Regions from separate parts of the Kitasatospora gansuensis genome, predicted to be linked through region 2. Evidence: riboswitches for the same ligand, from Rfam matches in the RefSeq annotation. Region 2 holds a riboswitch; each other region holds the start of a gene.
The links. A riboswitch is a leader RNA that binds a small molecule or an ion and turns the genes downstream of it on or off. The one in region 2 is predicted to bind cobalamin.
Positions count from the first base shown of each region.

Region 1: it holds a riboswitch for cobalamin, as region 2 does, so the genes downstream of both, F4556_RS08970 (cobalamin biosynthesis protein) here and F4556_RS34165 (prenyltransferase/squalene oxidase repeat-containing protein) in region 2, are expected to answer to the same signal.
Region 3: it holds a riboswitch for cobalamin, as region 2 does, so the genes downstream of both, F4556_RS12840 (ribonucleoside-diphosphate reductase subunit alpha) here and F4556_RS34165 (prenyltransferase/squalene oxidase repeat-containing protein) in region 2, are expected to answer to the same signal.

Region 1 is NZ_JACHJR010000001.1:2,035,881-2,040,861, forward strand. It holds gene F4556_RS08955 (alpha/beta hydrolase family protein) at 1-152, opposite strand, end outside; gene F4556_RS08960 (helix-turn-helix domain-containing protein) at 280-969, opposite strand; gene F4556_RS08965 (YidB family protein) at 1,254-1,667, opposite strand; cobalamin riboswitch at 1,839-1,972, shown strand; gene F4556_RS08970 (cobalamin biosynthesis protein) at 2,074-3,024, shown strand; gene F4556_RS08975 (cobyric acid synthase) at 3,021-4,538, shown strand; gene F4556_RS08980 (putative cobaltochelatase) at 4,535-4,981, shown strand, end outside.
Region 2 is NZ_JACHJR010000001.1:7,575,038-7,580,018, reverse strand. It holds gene F4556_RS34175 (sensor histidine kinase) at 1-1,059, shown strand, start outside; gene F4556_RS34170 (response regulator) at 1,056-1,706, shown strand; cobalamin riboswitch at 1,987-2,107, shown strand; gene F4556_RS34165 (prenyltransferase/squalene oxidase repeat-containing protein) at 2,207-3,259, shown strand; gene F4556_RS34160 (SCO2322-related protein) at 3,278-3,721, shown strand; partial or broken gene F4556_RS34155 (3-hydroxyacyl-CoA dehydrogenase family protein) at 3,791-3,967, opposite strand; cobalamin riboswitch at 4,098-4,322, shown strand; gene metE (5-methyltetrahydropteroyltriglutamate--homocysteine S-methyltransferase) at 4,462-4,981, shown strand, end outside.
Region 3 is NZ_JACHJR010000001.1:2,930,293-2,935,273, reverse strand. It holds gene F4556_RS12845 (ribonucleotide-diphosphate reductase subunit beta) at 1-744, opposite strand, end outside; gene F4556_RS12840 (ribonucleoside-diphosphate reductase subunit alpha) at 777-3,212, opposite strand; cobalamin riboswitch at 3,372-3,500, opposite strand; gene F4556_RS12835 (GNAT family N-acetyltransferase) at 3,618-4,106, opposite strand; gene F4556_RS39430 (hypothetical protein) at 3,989-4,333, opposite strand; gene F4556_RS12830 (helix-turn-helix domain-containing protein) at 4,422-4,981, shown strand, end outside.

The DNA of each region.
Region 1 (4,981 bases), 5.5 Mb from region 2:
AGGTCGTGCACCCGCAGGTCGGCGACGGCCCCGGGCTCGGCTCGCCCGGGCCTGACCACCCCGTCGGACGCCTTGCGGCCGAGCAGCAGGACGGCCGCGGTACCGGCTCCGACTGCGGCGGCGGCCACCATGGCCGCGGTTCCCCAACGCATTGCGCTCCCGGTGTGCTGTGGCGGACGGGACGATGCGGTCCATTCCACCGGCGCCGGTGGCGGGGTGCCACCGGGAGGGGGCCGTCCGGGAGCGGCGGCGGACGGTGCGTCAGACCCGTCAGACCCGTCAGACCGGGATGTCGGTGCGGTGGCGGGCGAGCAGCTCCCAGAACCGTTGCGCGTGCGGCTTCACCGGCTGCTGCTCGGCCGGGCTACGCGAGGAGCCCCAGTGCATCGGCACCAGGTACTCGCCCTGCAGCTCCGCGAGGGTCTGCTCCAGCACCGGCCGGGGCACCGGCACCAGCCGGGACATCGGCTTCACCTGCGACTGCCAGCGGCCGTCCACGCACTGGCGCAGACAGCGGTCGAGCTCGTCCTGACGGTCGGTCACGTGCACCAGCATCCGCAGCCCGATGCCCAGCACATGGGCCAGCGCGTACGTCTGTCCGGCGTCGCCGCCCCACTTGCCGGTCAGCTCGGCCTGCTCGTACGCGCGGGGGGTCACGCCGATCCGCTGGGCGGCCTGGTCCTGGGACAGCTCGCGGGCCACCCGGAAGTCCCGCAGGGTGGCCGGTGCGGTGCCCATCAGCTGGGCAGGCGGGCACCAGAGGGCCCGGGCCAGCGCGACGAACTCCTCCTCGGACGGCCGGAACTCACCGGTCTCCCAGCCGATCACGTGGCTCGGCAGCAGGCGGACGCCGTGCGCGGCCATGCCTTCGGCGACCTGATCGGGGGTCAGGCCGAGACCGGCCCGGTGGGACCGCGCCGCAGTCGGCGAGAAGGGCACGGGGGTGGGGGCGGGCGGTCTTCGTCGCATGCCACCAGACGCTAGGCCCGGGTCCGGGCGTTCGAGCACCCGCTGAACGCACGAAGCCCCTGCGGGCGGGTTGGCGGGGCGTTGGTGGTTCCTACGAGCGCTGACGCCTGATCAGGGGTCGTACTCGGAGGTAGCCACGGCTGCACCACCAGGGGCTCGGGGAACGGCGACGGTTCGTGGCTGGCGGGGCAAAATGCGAAAGTGCCTGACCGCCTATGTACGGATCACCTTGCAAGGGTCGGCGTCGCAGTTCCCCGAGCCCCTGTCTGCCGAACCATGTGCCTTTAGTGCTGCTTCCCGAAGAGCTCGTCGAGGGTGGCCGGGGTGGGGACTTCGCCGGTCGGGGTGAGCTGGTCGACGGCGGTGGGGAGCTGGGCGGCGAGTTGTTGGGTGATCTGGTCGCGGGAGAGGCCGGACTGCTGGGCCAGGGCGTCCAGCTCGCGGTCGGGGAGGGCGGCGGCGAGTTCGGCTCCGGTGACGGGGTGGTTGTCGCCGGTGCCGACCCAGGACTGGGCCTGGGAGCCGAGGCCGCCTTGGGTCAGTTGCTGGAGCAGTGCGCCGAGACCGCCCGCCGCTCCCTGGCCGCCGCCGAGTGTGCCGAGCAGCATGGCGAGCAGGTTTCCCCCGCCGCCGCCTCCGCCGGCGTGGCCGCCCGTGCCGCCGAGCAGTCCCCCGAGAAGCTTGCCGAGATCGGTCATGACCGTCCTCCAGTTCGGGCGCGGACCGATGCCGCGCCAGGGCCAGCTTCACCCGGCCGGGAGCACCCCGCACGGTGGGTGCGAACAGACGTGTGACCAACCCCTCCGCGCCCTTTGTTGACTGCCTGTCCGGCCGCGTGATGGGATCCTTCAGCCAAACGGAGGCAAGTAGAGGAAGCCGGTGCGAGTCCGGCGCGGTCCCGCCACTGTCACCGGGGAGCACTCTCGACACATGGTCACGACGGCCCGCTGAGGCGGCTGTTGGAAGGCCCGGGAGTGTGTCCGACCCGGAAGCCAGGAGACTCTCGCCCCCGGTACGTCGATCCAGGGCGCGGACCCTGAGTGAGGACACCCACGCCATGCCGGCAGCCCAGGACCGAGCCGACACCTCCCCGTCGTGCGCCGACTGACCCCCGCGCTCCCGTTCCTGCTCGGCTCCGTCGCCGGCTACCTGGCCGACGCGAGGTTCGCCGACCCCCGGCGGGGTCATCCCGTCGCCGTCTTCGGTTCGGCCGCCACCCGGCTGGAGCGCCGGCTCTGGCGTGACCACCGACCGGCCGGTGCCGCGTACACGGCCGCCTGTGTGGGCACCGTCGCGGCCGGGGCGGTGCTCGCCGACCGTGCCCTGCGCCGGGCGCCGCTGGCCCGGGCCGGGCTGGCCGCCGCCGCGACCTGGACGGTGCTGGGCGGCACCTCGCTGACCCGGGAGGCCAGGACCATCGGCCGCTCGCTGGCCGCGGACGACCTGGTGGCCGCCCGGGAGCGGCTGCCGCACCTGTGCGGCCGGGACCCGAGTGCGCTGGACGGGCCGCAGATCGCCCGCGCGGTGGTGGAGTCGGTCGCCGAGAACACCGCCGACGCCGTGGTGAACGCCCTCACCTGGGGCGCGCTGGCCGGTACCCCCGGGCTGCTCGCGTTCCGGGCCGTCAACACCCTGGACGCGATGGTCGGTCACCGTTCCCCGCGCCACCTGCGGTTCGGCTGGGCCTCGGCCCGGCTGGACGACCTGGCCGGCTGGCCGGGTGCCCGGCTGACGGCGCTGCTGACGGTGGCGGCCGCGCCCGAGCCCCGTACCGCCTGGCGGGTCTGGCGCCGTGACGGTTCGTCACACCCGAGCCCGAACGCGGGCCAGGCCGAGTCGGCCTTCGCCGGGGCGCTCGGGGTCCGGCTGGGTGGCACCCTGCGGTACGGGGAGCGCGTGGAGCACCGGCCGGTGCTCGGCGGCGAGCTGCGGCCGGTGACGGTCGACGACATCGAACGGGCCTGCGCGCTGTCCCGGCGGGTCGGGGCCCTGGCGCTGGCGGTCACCGTGACCGGCCGGGCCCTGTACTCGTGCTACTCGTGGAGGAAGTCGTGAGCGGTTCACTGCTGGTCGCCGGAACGACCTCGGACGCGGGCAAGAGCGTGGTCACCGCGGGCATCTGCCGCTGGCTGGCCCGACAGGGCGTCAGGGTGGCCCCGTTCAAGGCGCAGAACATGTCGCTGAACTCCTTCGTCACCGCCGACGGCGCCGAGATCGGCCGTGCCCAGGCGATGCAGGCGCAGGCCGCCCGGGTGGAGCCGGAGGCGGCGATGAACCCGGTGCTGCTCAAGCCCGGGGCGGACGGCCGCAGCCAGGTGGTGCTGCTCGGCAAGGCGGTCGCCGAGGTCGGCGCGCTGGACTACCGCGAGCGCAAGCCCGTCCTGCTGGAGCGCGCGCTGGAGTGCCTGGCCGACCTGCGCAGCCGGTACGAGGTGGTGGTCTGCGAGGGTGCGGGCTCCCCCGCCGAGATCAACCTGCGGGACCGGGACATCGCCAACATGGGCCTGGCCACCGCGGCGAAGCTGCCCGTGGTGGTGGTCGGCGACATCGACCGGGGCGGGGTGTTCGCCGCGATGTACGGCACCCTGGCGCTGCTCTCGGCCGAGGACCAGGCGCTGGTGGCGGGCTGGTTCGTGAACAAGTTCCGCGGCGACGCCCGGCTGCTGGCGCCGGGTCTGGAGATGCTGCGCGAGCTGACGGGCCGTCCGGTGCTCGGCACCCTGCCGATGCTCTCCGGCCTGTGGTTGGACGCCGAGGACTCGCTCGACCTGACCACCGTGGTGGACCGGGGCTCGGTGCGCGGCCCGGTCGGGGCGGACGTGCTGCGGGTCGCGGTGGTCCGCTTCCCGAGGCTGTCGAACTTCACCGACCTGGACGCGCTGGCCCAGGAGCCGGGGGTGCTGGTCCGCTGGGCCACCCGGGCCGAGGAGCTGGCCGACGCGGACCTGGTGGTGCTGCCCGGCACCCGGGCCACCGTGGCCGACCTGGCCTGGCTGCGCGAACGTGGCCTGGAGCCGGTGCTGAAGGCCCGGGCGGCGGCGGGCCGGCCGGTGCTCGGGGTGTGCGGCGGGTACCAGATGCTCGGTCAGGTGATCGAGGATCAGGTGGAGTCGAAGGCCGGTACGGTCGAAGGGCTCGGCCTGCTGCCGACCCGGGTGCTGTTCGGCCGGGAGAAGGTGCTGGCCCGGCCGGTCGGCGAGGCTTTCGGCGAGCGGGTCGAAGGGTACGAGATCCACCACGGCGTGGTGACGGTCGAGGGGGGCGAGCCCTTCTTGGACGGCTGCCGGGTCGGCTCCGTCCGGGGCACCACCTGGCACGGCGCGCTGGAGAACGACGGCTTCCGCCGGGCGCTGCTGCGCGAGGTGGCCGAGCAGGCGGGGCGGGCCTTCGTCCCCGCGCCGGACACCTCGTTCGCCGCCGCCCGGGAGGAACGCCTCGACCGCCTGGGCGACCTGATCGAGGAGCACGCCGACACCGACGCACTGTGGAAGCTGATCGAGGGCGGCGCACCCGCCCACCTGCCGTTCGTCCCACCCGGGGCACCCCGAGCTACGGAGACCGACCGATGACCGACGTGCGTTACCCCTTCACCGCGATCGTCGGCATGGCCGACCTGCGGCTCGGGCTGCTGCTGAACGCCGTCTCGCCGGCCGTCGGCGGGGTGCTGGTGCGCGGCGAGAAGGGCACCGCCAAGTCGACCATGGTGCGAGCCCTGGCCGGGCTGCTGCCCTCGATCGACACCGTGCCCGGCTGCCGGTTCTCCTGCGACCCGGCCTCGCCCGACCAAGGCTGCCCGGACGGCCCGCACGCCTCCGTCGCCGGCCACGAACGCCCGGCGTACCTGGTCGAGCTGCCGGTCGGCGTCTCCGAGGACCGGATCGTCGGCTCGCTCGACCTGGAGCGCGCGCTCGCCGAGGGCGTCAAGGCGTACGAGCCGGGCCTGCTGGCCAAGGCGCACCGGGGCGTGCTCTACATCGACGAGGTGAACCTGCTCCAGGACCACGTGGTGGAC
Region 2 (4,981 bases):
CTGCCCGGAGTGGTCTTCCTGCGCTGGGACGGCCTCACCATGCTGGCCCTGGCCGGGCTCTGCACCGTGCTGGGCGCCAGGAAACTGACGGCGCGTCCGGCGGCCGGGCTGGCCTGGGTGCTGACCGGGGCGGTGATCGCCTGCCTCCCGCTCGCTGTGATGGAGGTTCCGCTCCAGCAGTACCTGGCGGTGGACGTCGCGGTGTACTTCCTCGCCCTGGCACTCCCCCGCCCCCGCTCCCGGCGGGCGCTCGGCGCGGCACTCGCCGTCCTCGCCGGGTACCTGGGACTCCGGATGCTCTGCGGCTGGCCGGTCGGCATCTCCACCGAACTGCCGGTCGCCCTGGTGGTGGTGATCGCCTGGCTGCTCGGCTCCTCCGCCGGGCAGGCCCGGACGCACCACGAGGAGTCCCGCGCGCAGGCCACCGAGCAGGCCGTCACCGCCGAGCGGCTGCGGATCGCCCGCGAGCTGCACGACATGGTCGCCCACAGCATGGGCGTGATCGCCCTCCAGGCCGGCGCCGCCAAGCGGGTGATCGACCGTCAGCCCGAGGCCGCCAAGGAGGCGCTGGGCACCATCGAGACCACCGGGCGGGAGGCCCTGGCCGGGCTTCGCCGGATGCTGGTCGCCCTGCGCACCGAGGACGGCCTCACCCCCGACCTGGGGGTGGCCGACCTCTTCCGGCTGGCCGAGACCACCACCACCGCCGGGCTCCGGGTGGAGCTGCGGCGCACCGGCGGCACCGGACCGCTGCCGCCGGAGATCGACGTCTCCGCCTACCGGATCGTGCAGGAGTCGCTGACCAACGTGATCAAGCACGCCCGCACCGACCACTGCCTGGTGACGGTCGACCAGCTCACCGACGCCCTGCTCCTCGAGGTCACCGACCACGGCGCCGGGCCGGGCCGAGGCGCCCCCGCCGGCTTCGGGCTGGCCGGCATGCGCGAGCGGGTCGCGCTGCTGCACGGCGAGTTCGACGCCGGCCCGCTGCCCGGCGGCGGCTTCCGGGTCACCGCCCGCCTTCCACTCACCGCTTCCCCATTGTCAGGAGTCCGATGACCATCCGTGTCCTGCTCGCCGATGACCAGCCGCTGGTCCGCGCCGCCCTGCGGATGGTGATCACCGACGCCCCCGACCTGGAGCTGGCCGGCGAGGCCGGCAACGGCGCCGAAGCCGTCGCGCTGGCCCGGGAGCTGCGCCCCGACGTGGTGGTGATGGACCTTCGGATGCCGGTGCTGGACGGCATCGAGGCAACCCGGCAGATCACCTCGGGCCCGGCCGGCCCGCACGTGGTCGTGCTGACCACCTTCGACGAGGACGAGAACGTGCACGGCGCCCTGCGGGCCGGCGCCTCCGGCTTCCTGGTCAAGGACATGGCCCTGGACGAGATCCTGGCCGCCGTCCGGGTGGTGGCGGGCGGCGAGGCACTGCTCGCCCCGAGCGTCACCCGCCGCCTGATCACCGAGTTCACCGAACGCCCGAACACCACCGGGCCGCGGCGGGAGCTGGCCGGCATCACCGAACGGGAGCGGGAGGTGCTCACCCTGGTCGGCCGGGGACTGTCCAACACGGAGATCTCCGAACAGCTGGTGATCAGCCCCGCCACCACCAAGACCTACATCGGCCGCCTGCTCGCCAAGCTGGACGCCCGCGACCGGGTCCGGCTGGTGATCCTGGCGTACGAGGCCGGCCTGGTGGCCGCCTGACGGCTCATGTCGCGGGTACGGCGACCGGAGCGATGTCGGCACGGACGGCGAGGGTCTGGCTGTACCGACGCAGCAGAAGGACAGCGGTGGTGGCGAGGCCGATGAGCAGGCCGATCCGCAGGCCGCGGGTCTAGCCGTCGAGGGGGTGGGCGAGGAGCCAGGAGGCGGGCAGGCCGACGGCCCAATAGCCGATGCGGACGAGGCGGAATCCGCTCCGCCGGGCCGGAGTGTGACGCACGCGGCCTTGACCCCGGCTTTCGGCCGTCGCCATGATGGGCCGTCATATCGTGACTCCGCAGTTGGGGGAAGCCGGTCCGAATCCGGCGCTGACCCGCAACGGTAGGCCGTCGACCCCCGAGTCGGCGGCGAGCCCGATCACCCGGCTGCGGAGGTGTGTTCCCTCCTCCCGTCGTGGTCTGCGGGCCGGAGCCTCGTGGGTTGTCCGGGTCTCGCTCCGGGTGCCCTCCGGGCCCCTGCGTCCAGGCCCGGAAAGGCCGTCCATGCCCACTCTCCGCCGCCCGCTGGGTCTGCTCGCGATATCAGCGCTCGCCCTCACCGCCGTCCTGCCGACGGCCACCGCCGCCCAGGCCACCCCCGCGTCCGCCGCGACCGTCCGCCCCGATGCCGCCGGAGCGGGCTGGCTCGCCCGCCAGTTGGTGAACGGCGACCACTTCGAATCCGTCTTCGACGGCACCGCCTACCCCGACCAGGGCCTGACCATCGACGCCGTGCTGGCCTTCGCCGCCTCCCGCAGCTCCGACCTGGCCGCCGCCCGCGCCACCGCCTGGCTGGCCAAGCCCGAGATCCTCACCGGCTACATCGGGGACGGCACGACCGAGGCGTACGCCGGTGCCACCGCCAAGCTGCTGCTGGCGGCCGAGGTCCGCGGCGAGAACCCGGGTGCCTTCGGCGGCGTCGACCTCCCCGCCCGGCTCCGGGGCCTCCAGGCGCCCTCGGGCCGGTTCTCGGACCGCTCCCAGTGGGGCGACTTCAGCAACAACTTCGGCCAGTCCCTCGCCGTGATCGCGCTCAAGCGCACCCCCGGTGGCGCCCCGGCCGCCGCGGTCGACTTCCTGGCCGGCACCCAGTGCGCCGACGGCGGCTTCCCGGTCTCGTCCGGCCGGCCCGCCTGCGCCGGCGACCCGGACGCCACCGCCCTGGCCGTCCAGGCGCTCGCCGCCACCGGACGTACCGCCAAGGCCAACGCGGGCCTCGGCTGGCTGACCGCCCATCAGAACACCGACGGTGGCTTCACCGCCGCCGGAGCCACCGTCTCCAACGCCAACAGCACCGGCCTGGCCACCGAGGCCCTGCTCTCCGGCGGCCGCCTGGTCGCCGGCCTGAAGGGCTGGAGCAGCCTGGTCAAGCTCCAGCAGGGCTGTTCGGCCACCCCGGCCAACCGGGGCGCGGTGGCCTACGACGCCTCCGGCTTCAACCCCGCCACCGCCACCCGGGCCACCGCGCAGGCCGTCCTCGGCCTGGCCGGCACCCCGCTGACCGCCCTCTCCGCCGCCGGCGCCCGTCCGGACGCGCCCACGCTCGCCTGCCGCTGATCGAAGGAGTACCAACTCATGCTCACCAGAAGAACGTTCGGCGCCACCGCACTGGCCGCCGGCCTGCTGGCCGCCTCCGTCGTCACCGCCGTCCCCGCCCAGGCGGCCGCCTGCACCGGGACCACCGGCGTCACGGTGGTGGTCGACTTCACCGCCGTCGGCGGCGGCATCCAGACCGGCTGCGCGCCGGGCGACACCGCCACCGGCCTGGCGGCGCTGACCGGAGCGGGCTTCTCGTACGCGTTCCACCCGCGGTTCCCCGGCTTCGTCTGCAAGATCAACGCACTGCCCGCCACCTGCACCAACCCGACCGGCTCCGCCTACTGGTCGTACTGGCACGCCCAGCACGGCACCCCGTGGACCTACAGCAACCTCGGCGCGGCCTCGTACAACCCGGCCCCCGGCGACGTCGAGGGCTGGTCCTTCGGCGCCGGCACGCAGCCGGGCATCACCGCTCCCTGACACCTGCTCAGACGCCGGTGCCCCGGCCCTTCGCGAAGGAGGCCGGGGCACCGGCGAGTTGAGGCCGGGTCAGGCACCCCTGTGCGAATGGAAACCCCGCCCACTCTTGCGGCCGAGCAGGCCCGCCTCCACCATCCGGGCGAGCAGCGGCGGTGGCGCGTACAGCGGCTCCTTGTACTCGTCGTACATGGACTGCGCGATGTCCTGGGCGGTGGCGTGGCCGGCCTCGGCCATCCGGACCGCAGACCTCCTTGCCCCTCCTGCCCCCAACGCGCCGCCCCCGTCATCGGCCACCCCCTGGACGTCAACGAGCACACCAGCACCTTCATCCCCTACCCCATCCGGTCAATCGGCGACGAAGCCACCTCGTTGGGCCTAGGCTGTGCCTCGCAGTCGGTTCGCCCTGCCAGCCAGACAGGTGCGTCGTAAGAGGGAACCCGGTGTGAATCCGGGACTGCCCCGCAGCGGTGAGTGGGAACGACCGCCGTCACATGCACTGGGTCCCGAACAGGGGCCCGGGAAGCGACGGCCAGTAGGTGTCCGCCTTTCGAGGACGGATGCGCCCGCGAGTCCGAAGACCTGCCACTGCCCGTGTGCACCCTGCACACGGTGATCTCGGTGACCTCGAGGGCGGGTCGGCGGAGCGGGCGGGCACATCATGGTGCCGCGCCCCCACTGCCGTTCCTTCGCGTCCTCGTGCTCTCTCCGGGATCGCAGCGCGACTCGCGAAGGAGAGTTCCGTGACCACAAGTTCCACCACCGCCCAGGCCACCGTGTACGGCTACCCGAGGCAGGGACCGAACCGGGAACTGAAGAAGGCGATCGAGGGCTACTGGAAGGGCACCGTCAGTGCCGCCGCCCTGCACGCCACCGCCGCCGAACTGCGGTGCACCAACTGGCGCCGGCTCGCCGGGGCGGGCATCACCGAAGTCCCCACCGGGGACTTCTCGTTCTACGATCACGTGCTGGACACCACCGTCGCCGTCGGCGCCATCCCGCCGCGCCACCGGGCCGCCGTGGACGCCGATCCGCTGGCCGGGTACTTCGCCATGGCACGCGGCACCCAGGACGTCGCGCCGCTGGAGATGACCAAGTGGTTCGACACCAACTACCACTACCTCGTCCCCGAGTTGGGCCCGGACACGGTCTTCACCGCCAACCCCGCCAAGGCGGTCGGCGAGCTGCGCGAGGCGCGCGCACTCGGCCACCGGGCCCGCCCCGTGCTGCTCGGCCCGCTCACCTACCTGCTGCTCGCCAAGC
Region 3 (4,981 bases), 4.6 Mb from region 2:
CTCGGCCTCGACGGCCTCCTCCAGCATCGCGGTGACCTGCTTGGCCATCTCGTCGTCGAAGAGGTCGGGCTCCTCCTCGCGGACGGTGTCCACCACCGAGAAGGCGAAGTCCATGTGCATGGACTCGTCCCGGAACACCCAGTTGGTGCCGGTGGCCAGACCGTGCAGCAGGCCCCGGGACCGGAACCAGTACACGTACGCGAAGGCGCCGTAGAAGAACAGGCCCTCGACGCAGGCCGCGAAGCAGATCAGGTTGAGCAGGAAGGCCCGGCGGTCGTCCTTGCTCTGCAGCGAGTCGAGGTGGTCGACCGCGTTCATGTACTTGAAGCAGAACTGCGCCTTCTGGTGGATGGAGGGGATGTTCTCCACCGCGTCGAAGGCCGCCGACCGGTCCTCGGGATCGGGCAGGTAGGTGTCGAGCAGCGTCAGGTAGAACTGGACGTGCACGGCCTCCTCGAACAGCTGCCGGGACAGGTAGAGCCGCGCCTCGGGCGAGTTGATGTGCTTGTAGAGGCTCAGCACCACGTTGTTGGAGACGATCGAGTCACCGGTGGCGAAGAAGGCGACCAGCCGGCCGATCATGTGCCGCTCGCCCTCGCTGAGCTTGGCGAGGTCGGCGACGTCGGAGTGCAGGTCCACCTCCTCCACGGTCCAGGTGTTCTTGATCGCGTCGCGGTACTTGTCGTAGAACGACGGGTAGCGCATCGGACGCAGCGTCAGCTCGAAGCCCGGGTCGAGCAGCATCTTTTCGCGAGCGGGCGTTTCGGGGGTGGTGCTCACTGGCAGGCCTCGCAGGACTCGGGGTTCTCCAGGGAGCAGGCGAGCGCTGCCTCCTCCTCCGGAGTGAGGGTGGTCGGGGCGGCCACCGCGACCGGGGCGGACGGCGCCGGCACGGCGGCCTTCGTCCCGGAGGAGGAGGCGGCCTGGGCGATCCGGGTGGCCGGGCGCGAACGCAGGTAGTAGGTGGTCTTCAGACCGACCTTCCAGGCGTACGCGTACATCGAGCTCAGCTTGCCGATGGTCGGCGCGGCCATGAAGAGGTTCAGCGACTGGCTCTGGTCGATGTACGGCTGCCGGGCGGCGGCCAGGTCGATCAGGGCGCGCTGCGGCAGCTCCCAGGCGGTGCGGTAGAGCGAACGGACCTCGGCGGGCAGCCACTTGAGGTCCTGCACCGAGCCGTTCGACTCGCGCAGCGAGTCCCGGGTCTGCGTGTCCCAGACGCCCAGCTCCTTGAGCTCGCGGACCAGGTACGGGTTGACCTGGAGGAACTCGCCGGAGAGGGTCTCGCGCTTGAACAGGTTGGACACCTGCGGCTCGATGCACTCGTACACACCGGCGATCGAGGCGATGGTCGCGGTCGGCGCGATCGCCAGCAGCAGCGAGTTGCGCAGGCCGGTCTCGGCGATGGTGGCGCGCAGCGCGTCCCAGCGCTCGGCCCACTGCGGGGCGGTCTCGAAGTGGTCGATGTGCAGCTGGCCACGGGCGGCGCGGGTCTCCGCGTACGCTTCGTGCCGGCCGAGCTGCACGGCCAGCTCGCTGGAGCGCTCGTAGGCGACCAGCATGATCCGCTCGGCGATCAGGGTGGAGAGCTGCTTGGCCTCGGCGGAGTCGAAGTCCAGCCGGAGCTGGAAGAAGACGTCCTGAAGGCCCATCACACCGAGACCCACCGGGCGCCAGCGGGAGTTGGAGGTGCCGGCCTCGGTGGTCGGGTAGAAGTTGATGTCGATGACCCGGTCCAGGAAGGTCACGGCGGTGCGCACGGTGGCGTCCAGCCGGTCCCAGTCCATCGCGTTGAGCAGGTCGGCGGCGGTGGCGCCGACCGCCACGTGGGCGCCGAGGTTGACCGAGCCGAGGTTGCAGACCGCGGTCTCGGAGTCGTCGGTGACCTCGATGATCTCGGTGCAGAGGTTCGAGGAGTGCACCACCCGGCCGGGCAGCGCGGTCTGGTTGGCGGCCCGGTTGGAGGCGTCCTTGAAGGTCATCCAGCCGTTGCCGGTGGTGGCCAGGGTGCGCATCATCCGGGCGTACAGGGTCTGCGCCGGGATGGTGCGGACGGCCTTGCCCTCGGCCTCGGCCTTCAGGTACGCGGCGTCGAAGTCGGCGCCCCACAGGTCGACCAGCTCGGGCACGTCGGCCGGGGAGAACAGCGACCAGTCGGCGTTGGCGTTCACCCGGCGCATGAACTCGTCCGGGATCCAGTGCGCGAGGTTGAGGTTGTGGGTACGCCGCGCCTCCTCGCCGGTGTTGTCGCGGAGCTCCAGGAACTCCTCGATGTCGGCGTGCCAGGTCTCCAGGTACACGCAGGCGGCGCCCTTGCGGCGGCCGCCCTGGTTCACCGCGGCGACCGAGGAGTCCAGGGTGCGCAGGAACGGGACGATGCCGTTGGACTTGCCGTTGGTGCCGCGGATCAGGCTGCCGCGCGAACGGATCCGGCTGTAGGAGAGGCCGATGCCGCCGGCGTGCTTGGAGAGCCGGGCGATCTGCGCGTAGCGGCTGTAGATCGAGTCCAGGTTGTCCAGCGGCGAGTCCAGCAGGTAGCAGGAGGACATCTGCGGGTGCTTGGTGCCGGAGTTGAAGAGGGTCGGCGAGGAGGTCAGGTACTCCAGCCGGCTCATCAGGGTGTAGAGCTCGGCCACCTCGGCCACCGACTGCTCGGTGTCGCCGACGGCGAGACCGGCCGCGACCCGGAGCAGGAAGTGCTGCGGGGTCTCGATCACCTTGCGGGTGATCGGGTGGCGCAGCAGGTACCGGGACTGCACGGTGCGCAGGCCGAAGTACTCGAAGCGGTCGTCGCCCTGCTGGTCGATCAGGGCGTCGAAGGCGTCGGCGTGCTTGGCCACGAACGCCGCGGTGACGTCGCCGATCAGGCCCTCGGTGTGGCCGACCACGATCGAGGCGGAGAAGGAGAGCGCGCCCTGGCCGATCGCCTCGTCCTGGATCTCCAGGGCGAGCAGGCGGGCGGCGAGCTTCGAGTACTGCGGGTCCTCGGCGATCATCGAGGCGGCAGCTTCCACGGCCAGTCCGCGCAGCTCGGCGAAGTCCGAGTTGGCGTTCCGGCCGCGCAGCGCAGCGGCCGCGACGTGGCCAGGATCCACCTGGGGCAGGTCGATGCTGCGGTCGGTGAGCAGCCGAAGCAGCGCAGCACCGGGGTCGGTGTGGGCGGAGTCGGCAGAACCCTGGGAGGGCAGGGCAACTGAGGCAGCGATGGTCAAGGCGCTTCTCTCCTGGCGGCGGCGGTCGGCGAGGGGCACCGGACCGTCGGGGCGCAGGGGAAGGCAGCGCGGAACACCTCACGGCGCGCGCGAACCACCCCCTGGCCCACCCGCGAGGCCCGGACGTCACTTCTGTGCTGCATGGCGTCTGCGGGGAAGCCGTGTCGCACGCCGTCGGCAGGTCATCGGACTCACGGGCGCCTGCTGGGCCGCTCGCTCACCGCTGCGGGGCAGTCCCGGACTTCCACCGGGTTCCCCTGCTTCGACAGCGAGAGCGAGCATACATGTAGTGGCGGTCTGACGATGCGACACCAGATGTAGTGCCGCGTGTCGTACGGGCCCGGTAGCGGTGCGTGGTCGGAAGGGCCCTTGGCGCAGCGGCGCGGGCCGGTTTGAGAAGGTCGGTCAGAAGGTCAGGGTGTAGACCAGCAGGCGCACTCCGGGGCGGACGTCCCAGTCCCGCTCGGGGGTGCGCAGGAAGCCGAGGCGCTCGTACAGCCGGTGGGCGCTGGTCATCGACGGGCGGGTGGAGAAGGCCATCCCGGTCAGGCCCAGTTCGCGGCTGCGGGCCATCGAGGCGCGGACCAGGCCCTCGCCGACGCCCCGGCCGCGGGCCGCGCCGGAGACCGCGAGCATCCGGATCTCGCCCTCGTGCGGCGCCGCGATGTCGGCGAACGGGGTGCCGCCGACCGCGAAGGTCACACAGCCGAGCAGCTGTCCGTCGGCCGGATCGACCGCGACCAGGAGCTCGGCCTGGTCGAAGCGCGGCCGGGCGTCTAGGAGCTGAGCGGCGTACGGACCGTCGGCCGGGCTGTGGCCGTCACCGACGAAAGCCTCGTGAGTGACGGCGCCGACTGCTGCGAGGTCCGACTCGACGGCCGGGCGGATGACGATGTCCATTCGGACAGTTTGCCCGGGGCGGGGTCGGAGGCGGCGGGCAGGGTGCCGAGCAAACGGTCGCCGGGGGAGGGCTGGAGCGGGTAGCCGCCGGGGCGGTGCCAGTTGTCCCGTCCGTGCCGGGAGTTGTGGTCGACGTCCCGGCCGACCAGGGTGCCGAGCAGGCCGAAGGCGGAGACGAAGCCGAGCAGGGTGAGGGCGCTGGAGAGGGTGTCGGAGTTCATGTCTCGAGTCTGGCGAGGGCCGGGCGGCGCCACGAGTGGCAGAAATGCCCTCTTGCCTCGATATCCTGCCATCGGGCATTCTGACGGCATGCTGCAGAACGTCGTCACCGTGGTCATGGAAGAAGTCCACCCCTTCGAACTCGGTCTGGCCTGCGAGGTGTTCGGCCTCGACCGGAGCGACAACGGCCTGCCGGTCTACGACTTCGCGGTGGCCTCCGACCGGCCGGGGAAGCTGCGCACCCACGCCGGCTACAGCATCGACGTCGAGCACGGCGCCGAGCGGCTGGCCGAGGCCGACCTGGTGATCGCCGCCGCCACCACGATCCGGGACGAGTACCCGGCGCCGCTGATCGAGGCGCTGCGGGCGGCGACCGAGCGCGGCGCCAGGGTGCTCTCGATCTGCAGCGGGGCCTTCCTGCTAGGCGCCGCCGGGCTGTTGGACGGCCGCCGTTCCACCACCCACTGGCGGCACACCGACCGGCTGGCCGCCCGTTTCCCGCTCACCCGGGTCGAACCGGACGTGCTCTACGTGGACGAGGACCCGGTGATCACCTCGGCCGGCACCGCCGCCGGGATCGACGCCTGCCTGTACCTGGTCCGCAAGTTCCAGGGCGCCGAGGTGGCCCGTGGGATCGCCCGCCGGATGGT